2 regions of the Siminovitchia jepli genome follow, and region 2 is predicted to be linked to the other one. Evidence: predicted binding sites of a transcription regulator. Region 2 holds the regulator's gene; the other holds the start of a gene.
What was found. Region 2 encodes Rex, which represses fermentation and respiration genes when NADH is low (regulators of the CRP and FNR family bind a similar motif). Its sites were predicted from a motif close to TTGTGAAATATTTCACAA; they were not measured.

Region 1 (4,217 bases), on a different contig from region 2:
TGCTGGAGCTTTATCCAAAAGGAATGGCCGGATTTAAACGTTTTACCGAGCTGATCGACCAGGATCCGGATGTGGTGGACGAAAAAGACGCCATCGAAGTACCGGCGTTGCGGGGTAATATCATGTTTGATAATGTCACCTTCGGTTATGATGAGGGCCAAACCGTGCTTGAAGGGATCAATCTGTGTATTGGTGCCGGAGAAACAGTGGCTTTTGTCGGGCCTTCAGGGGCAGGAAAGACAACGATCTGCTCTCTCATCCCGCGATTTTATGATGTCGATCAAGGAACCATCTCGATCGATGGCATAGACATCCGGAGCATGACAAAAAAATCGCTCCGTTCCCAAATTGGCATTGTACAACAGGATGTGTTTTTGTTTACCGGAACGATTCGCGACAATATCGCATACAGCCGGCTTAATGCGACTGATGCGGAGATCAGGGAAGCAGCGCGTCGTGCACATCTTGAAGATTTCATTGACTCCCTTCCCGCCGGCTTTGATACGGAGGTGGGAGAAAGAGGCCTGAAGTTGTCCGGCGGGCAAAAGCAGCGTATCGCGATCGCACGGATGTTTCTGAAAAACCCGCCGATCCTGATTTTGGATGAGGCCACCTCAGCTCTTGATGCCGAAACCGAGATGATCATCCAAGAAGCGCTGGCCGAGTTGGCCAAAAACCGGACTACTCTTGTAATTGCCCACCGCCTGGCAACGATCCGCAATGCTGATCGAATCGTTGTCGTTACCGAAAACGGAATTGCCGAACAGGGCCGCCATGACGAATTGATTGAAATGGGAGGCATTTTTGCCAGCCTGCATCGCGTCCAGTTTCAGCGTTAAGGTATGTTGGATCGTTCACTAAGAATAAGCTGTAGCCACTTCGAAGATGCAGCAAATTTGCTTTTAAAAACAAATACCGCCATGCAGTTATTGCAAGAGAAGTGGGATGATCCTGCAAAACTCGTGTTCCCAAGCAAAAACGGATCCTATTTTTGAAATTAAAATCATCATCGTGGATGATAACCCATTTATTTGAGAAGGCCTTAAGATCATTTTCATTTTGAAAACATGAAAAACTTCATGTCAAGTTATGAAGGAATGCACTTATGCACGTGCGTTCTTTTTTTTATTCTTTATACAGAGTTTAATCGAATGTGTTCATATGAATATTTTGGAAATCAATAATTTAACAAAGACCGATTGAAGTCATGCCAAAGTTGGTTCAAAGAATATCCGCGTTTCTTCCTCAACGCTGGACGGTGGATACCTTGACAAAATTGCAGGACGGAAGCATATTTGGCAGCTAATATTAAACCTTCTGATCTTGTTTGCTTTTGCAGCGGCCTGCTTTCTCGTTGCAATTTATCATTTTAGCTGCAATAACAGTACAAAAAGCTTCATTTAAAGGAGAAAGGCTCCATTAATTTGTGTCACTGAGGTGGTGGGGAGAAAATAAAGAATGCCACCTTTACTTCAAACAATTTAATCGGTAATTTCTTTCGGTTGGAGGGGTTTATAAAAAAATATTGTCCAGTTACCACCGTTTCTTTGAACATTTTGTTACCAAAAACCAGGGTGACTCAAGAACATTTTGTGACATGTATCACAAACTATTGTTATTACATTTTGATGGTAATAAGATAATGGTAAATTGATCACAGATTAAACGATAAGTTATTGCTGCCAAGGTTTAATTCAAAGAAAGGGGTCCCCTCCATGAAAATGAAATGGGCTTTTTTATGTGTAGCCATCTCTATTCTTACAATGCTGACGGGTTGCGAATCATTAATGGTTTTGGATCCTAAAGGGCCTCAAGCTGAAACACAGGCCAATGTCATTTGGATATCGATTGCGACGATGGCCATCATTGTTGTTGCCGTTTTTGTCCTTTTAATCATCATGTTAGTAAAATACCGCGCCTCGAAACAAGGCGAGGATTATGAACCGCCGCATATTGAAGGAAATCCGGTGGTGGAGTCGATTATTGTCGGGATTCCGGTGCTCATTATTATTTTCCTTTCAATCGTTACGGTTAAATCAACCTATGCAGTTGAAGCAACGCCGAAACAACATGAGGGGCAGGAACCATTGACGATTTATGCTTCGTCTTCCAATTGGAAATGGCATTTCAGTTATCCGGAAGAAGATATTGAAACAGTCAACTATTTGTACATCCCAACAGATCGGCCGTTGGAATTTAAACTATATTCATACGGGCCAATCACAAGCTTCTGGATTCCGCAGCTCGGCGGACAAAAGTATGCGATGGCGGACATGGTCACCACGTTGCACTTGGCAGCCGATACTCCCGGGGAATACATGGGAAGAAATGCAAACTTTAGCGGGAAAGGCTTTGCTGAAAATACGTTCCAAGTGAAAGCAATGCCGGAGAAGGAATTTGATGATTGGGTTGACGAAGTGAAAAAGACTGCCGAACCTCTTACGGAAAAGAAATTCGATAAGCTGCTAGAGCCTGGCCATCTGGGGCAATTAACATTCAGTGGAACACATTTGCGCTTTTTGCCTCCCCCGGAGGGTGAATATGGTGGACATCATCATGAAGGCAATGAGTCTCAAGAAATCCATTCAGAGCACAACCATCATAATTGATAGCTTAACAGTTTTATAACCGTTTTTAATGCTGAACATTTACCGGGAAGGAGTTATAAAAGGATGAATTATTTTGACCGATTTGCCATCCCTCATCCCAGTCCTGCCATTTATGCATCAATGGTAGCCATTGGTCTTACAGTTATCGCGATTGTCGCCGGCTTAACCTATTTTAAAAAATGGGGCTATTTATGGCGCGAATGGTTAACGACTGTTGACCACAAAAGAATTGGGATTATGTATTTGATCTCTGCTTTGCTTATGCTGTTCCGGGGCGGCGTAGATGCGATTATGATGCGGGCACAAACGGCTGTACCCGACAATACGCTGCTGGATGCGCAGCATTATAATGAAGTTTTTACCACCCATGGGGTAGTCATGATCATTTTCATGGCGATGCCATTTATTTACGCCTTGTTGAACTTCGTTGTTCCGTTGCAAATAGGGGCCCGTGACGTCGCATTCCCGCGCTTGAATGCGTTAAGTTTCTGGCTATTCTTCATGGGTGCCATGTTATTCAATATTTCTTTCGTCATTGGCGGATCTCCTGATTCAGGCTGGACTTCTTATTTTCCGCTCGCGGGAAATGATTTCAGCCAATCGGTCGGAACGAATTATTACATGCTGGCGATTCAGATTGCCGGTATCGGTACATTAATGTCCGGGATTAACTTTATCACGACCATTTTAAAAATGAGGGCACCCGGTATGACGTTAATGAAGATGCCGATGTTTACATGGACCGCTTTTATTACAAACGTCATTGTCGTTTTCGCTTTTCCTGTATTAACGATTGCGCTTTTGCTGGGAACAATGGACCGGCTGTTTGGTTCAAACTTCTTTACAACGACAAACGGCGGTATGGATATGCTTTGGGCCAACCTTTTCTGGGTTTGGGGGCATCCGGAAGTTTATATTTTAATCTTGCCGGCATTTGGTGTATACAGTGAGGTGATCTCTACTTTTGCACGACGTAATCTCTATGGTTATAAGTCGATGGTTGGATCGATCGTGATTATTTCGTTTTTCTCATTTTTGGTCTGGACTCACCATTTCTTTACAATGGGGCAAGGACCGCTGACGAATAGTATTTTCTCCATCACAACCATGGCGATTGCGATCCCGACCGGAATCAAGATCTTCAACTGGATTCTGACGATGTGGAAAGGGAAGATTGAATTCACTGTTCCCATGCTTTATGCAGTCGGTTTCATTCCGATCTTTACGATTGGCGGGGTTACCGGGGTGATGCTCGGTATGGCAAGTGCGGACTATCAGTATCATAATACCATGTTTTTAGTGGCCCACTTTCACTATACCATTATACCTGGAGTCGTATTCGCGATGCTTGCTGGCCTCACTTATTGGTGGCCCAAAATGTTTGGTTTTATGTTGAATGAAAGAATCGGGAAATGGGCGTTCTGGTTTATCGCAATCAGCTTTAACGTCACTTTCTTTCCAATGTTCTTCACCGGTTTGGATGGGCAGGCACGGCGGATGTACACATACTCAGAAGCAACCGGGTTTGGGCAGCTGAATCTGCTCTCATTTATCGGAGCCATTGGGCTTGCCATCGGGTTTGCTTTAATTGTGTACAATGTTTATTAC
Region 2 (4,217 bases):
ATTTCGGCAATGCGCCTTTTTTGCTGCCGTTCACGCTTTCTTGTTTCTTTGTCAAGCTCATACGAGCTCTTGCTATCTGCCTGTTTTGGTTTTGATTCTGGCTGATTGAGCTGTTTAAGCTCCGCTACTTCCGCCTTTTTATTAACATAGTAATCATAGTCGCCGAGAAATTCTTTTGTTCCTTCTGTGGACAACTCGACGACCTTTGTAGCAATCCTGTTAATAAAATAGCGGTCATGGGAAACGAATAAGATCGTTCCCGGGTAATCCACAAGGGCGTTTTCCAACACTTCTTTACTGTCCAAGTCCAAGTGGTTCGTCGGTTCATCAAGAATGAGGACATTCGCCTTTTCAAGCATCAAAATGGCGAGAGCCAGGCGTGCTTTTTCTCCTCCGCTCAATGAGGAAACGGTTTTTAATACATCATCCTGGGTAAATAAAAAATTGCCAAGGACCGATCTGACTTCTTTTTCATTAATCAGCGGATAGCGATCCCATAATTCTTGTAAAACGGTTCGATTGGATGACAGGCTGGCTTGTTCCTGGTCGTAATAACCGAATTGAACGTTTGCCCCATATTGAATTTCCCCGGACAGGAAGGGAATTTTTTTTATGATCGATTTTAACAATGTAGATTTGCCGATTCCGTTTGGACCGACAAGAGCAACGCTGTCGCCACGGGAAAGCCTTAAATTTATATGCGCAGCCAACGGCTGTCCCTCGTAGCCGATGCTTGCGCCCGAAACGGACAATACGTCATTCCCGCTTTGCTTCTTAATCAAAAATGAAAAAGAAGCGGATTTTTCGTCTCCCTCGGGACGGTCCATGATGTTCATTTTTTCCAATTGGCGGCGCCTGCTTTGTGCGCGTTTGGTCGTGGACGCCCGTGCCAGATTGCGCTGGATGAAATCCTGCAGTTTGGCAATTTCGCCTTGCTGTTTTTCATAAAGCTTCATTTCACGTTCATATCTCTCGGCTTTTTGCTCGAGATATTTGCTGTAGTTGCCGTGATAGACCGAAATTTCCGTTCGGGACAGCTCGTACACTTGTGTGACAATTTGATCGAGAAAATAGCGGTCATGGGAAACGATGAGAAGGGCCCCCGGATAATGTTGCAAATATTTTTCAAGCCAGGCCATCGTTTCGATATCGAGATGGTTTGTCGGCTCATCCAAAATGAGCAGGTCCGGCTTGGCCAACAACAATTTGGCAAGTGCCAGGCGCGTTTTTTGCCCGCCGCTAAGCCAGGCAATATTCGTATGATAGTCTTCTTCGTAAAATTGGAAGCCATGAAGGACAGACCGGATATCCGATTCATATTGATAGCCGCCGATTTCGTTAAACTGCTCCTGGAGCCCGTCGTATTCTTCCAGTAGCCGTTTATAGGTCCCTTCTTGTTCATAATTAGCAGGATCGGAAAGCCTTTGTTCGATTTGCCGCAGTTCATTTTCCATTGTCCGGACTTTCGTGAATACGGAAAGCATTTCTTCCCAAATCGTTAATTCTGATTCCAAGCCTGTATGCTGCTCCAAATACCCGATCGTCAAATCTTTCGGTTTAATGACCTGGCCGGAATCATGTGACAATTCTCCGGCGATGATTTTTAACAAGGTAGATTTCCCGGCGCCATTTCTTCCGACAAGGGCTGTCCGATCCCCTTCGCGGATTTCCAATTTTATATTTGAAAGGACCATATCAGCCCCAAAATACTTTGAAAGCTGCTGAACTTGAAGTAATAGCATATTTTCCACCCCTAATTATAGACAGTGTATCGTATGTTAACGATATTTGACAATCGGATTTTTTGCGCTGCAAAGACAGACAGTATACACGAAATAGTGTAGAATGATAAAGAGGTGTTTGGCCGTGGATAAATTAACGCACTTTAACAAGGAAGGCAGGGCAAAAATGGTGGATGTGAGCGGAAAACCGGAAACAGTCCGCACTGCTGTTGCCCGTTCGAGCATTGAAGTGAACGACCATATTTACGAACTGATTGCAAATCAGCAAGTAAAAAAAGGCGACGTCCTTGCGGTTGCGCAAGTAGCCGGGATTATGGCCGCGAAAAAAACATGGGAAATCATCCCGATGTGCCATCCGATCCCGATTAAAGGAATCAACTTTTCTTTCGATTGGAAGGAAGGATCTGAGAATAATAAAATCTTGGAAATAACTGCTGAAGTTAAGACAATCGGAAATACGGGAGTGGAGATGGAAGCATTGACCGCTGTTTCGGCAGCTGCTCTCACTGTTTACGATATGTGCAAGGCTGTGGATAAGGGAATGGTGATCGGACCAACTTTTTTAATGGAAAAAACGGGCGGAGTATCCAGTAAAGATTATCATCGTGAAACGGAATAAGGGTTTTTTCGTTTCTGTGCGTGGAACCCATGAAACTGAAGAATTGAAGTGCTTTTTCTTTCTTGGCATGGAGGATTGAATATGAATGAGGAAACATTAAAAATACCGCAGGCAACTGCAAAGCGGCTCCCGCTATACTACAGATTTTTGAAAAATTTACACGCATCAGGGAAGCAGCGCGTATCCTCGGCCGAATTGAGTGAAGCGGTGAAAGTCGATTCCGCTACCATTCGGCGGGACTTTTCTTATTTTGGCGCGCTTGGAAAAAAAGGATATGGGTATAATGTAAATTACTTGCTGTCATTTTTTCGCAAGACGCTTGACCAGGATGAGGTGACGAAAGTTGCGTTAATTGGTGTAGGAAATTTGGGAACGGCTTTTTTGAATTATAATTTCTTGAAAAACAACAATACAAAAATCGAAATGGCATTCGATGTCGACCAAAACAAAATCGGGAAAGAGATCAGAAATGTTCCGATTTATGATTTGGCTGAGCTTGAAGAGAGGTTGGGCAAAGAAGAAGTGGCCGTTGTTATATTGACTGTACCGGCAAGTGCCGCCCAGTCCATTACGGACCGGATTAAACATACGGGTGTGAAGGGGATACTGAATTTCACCCCTGCAAGGCTGAACGTACCGGAGTCAATCCGTGTCCATCATATTGATTTGGCGGTGGAACTGCAGTCACTCATTTACTTTTTGAAACATTATCCTCTTGATGACACGGAATTTTCACAACCATAAACGTTTTTTAATAGCTAAAAGGACGGGTTTCCATTAAAATAAAACTATAAGGAGGTGGCCGCAGTGAGTCCAGGTGCAGGAAGTATAATTTTGATTGGACTTGTCGCTTTATTGATCTTCGGGCCGAAGAAGTTGCCGGAACTTGGTAAGGCTGCGGGCAACACGTTGCGTGAATTTAAAAACGCGACGAAAGGTTTGGCGGAAGATGATGAAAAGGACAAGAAAAAAGACGGCGATCTTTGATAGGATGGACAAACTATGAGTCAAAAAGAAATGACGATCATCGATCATATAGAGGAATTGCGAAAACGGCTTGTCATTATAGTCGTTTTCTTTGTGTTGGCTGTCATCGTCAGCTTTTTTATATCACAGCCGCTTATCAAACTGCTCCAGCATGCAAGTGCTGCCCAGGACATTACGATGAATGCGTTCCGGGTAACGGATCCGTTTAAAGTATTTATGCAAATGACGTTTGTGCTGGCGTTTATTTTCACTTCCCCCGTCATCTTGTATCAATTGTGGGCCTTTATCAGTCCGGGGCTTTTGGAGAAGGAACGGAAGGCAACGCTCAGCTATATACCGGTCTCCGTTATGCTGTTTTTAGCAGGCGTCCTTTTTTCTTATTTTATTCTGTTTCCGTTTGTAATCCGGTTTATGCTTGGCTTATCAAGCAACATGGAAATCCAGACGACAATTGGCATTAATGAATATTTTCAGTTTCTTTTTCAAATAACCATTCCTTTCGGAATTTTGTTCCAACTTCCGGTCGTCGTTTTGTTTTTGACAAGGCTGGGTATTGTGACACCGATGTTTTTAGTGCGGGTGAGAAAATATGCCTACTTTATTTTGTTGGTGATCGCAGCGTTTATTACGCCTCCAGATTTAATTTCACATATGATGGTAACCGTGCCATTGCTCATTTTGTATGAAATCAGCATTTGGATTTCAAAAATCGGCTATAAAAAAATGCAGGCTGCCGAAGAGGAGCAGGATCTAGAAATCAATCATGAGCCATAAAAGCATCCAGGGTGCTTTTTTTTTGAATAAAAAACGCACTGAACTTATGGGTTTAGTTGTAAAAATGTAAAATTCATCCTTGACAGAAAATTTTT

Region 1: the regulator Rex is predicted to act here: its motif matches at 1,591-1,608, upstream of qoxA (cytochrome aa3 quinol oxidase subunit II).

The regions. Positions count from the first base shown of each region.
Region 1 is NZ_JBFEGN010000049.1:11,363-15,579, forward strand. It holds gene AB1L08_RS14835 (ABC transporter ATP-binding protein) at 1-839, shown strand, start outside; gene qoxA (cytochrome aa3 quinol oxidase subunit II) at 1,716-2,609, shown strand; gene qoxB (cytochrome aa3 quinol oxidase subunit I) at 2,673-4,217, shown strand, end outside.
Region 2 is NZ_JBFEGN010000036.1:23,673-27,889, reverse strand. It holds gene AB1L08_RS12730 (ABC-F family ATP-binding cassette domain-containing protein) at 1-1,742, opposite strand, end outside; gene moaC (cyclic pyranopterin monophosphate synthase MoaC) at 1,867-2,361, shown strand; gene AB1L08_RS12720 (redox-sensing transcriptional repressor Rex) at 2,443-3,105, shown strand; gene AB1L08_RS12715 (twin-arginine translocase TatA/TatE family subunit) at 3,169-3,348, shown strand; gene tatC (twin-arginine translocase subunit TatC) at 3,364-4,122, shown strand.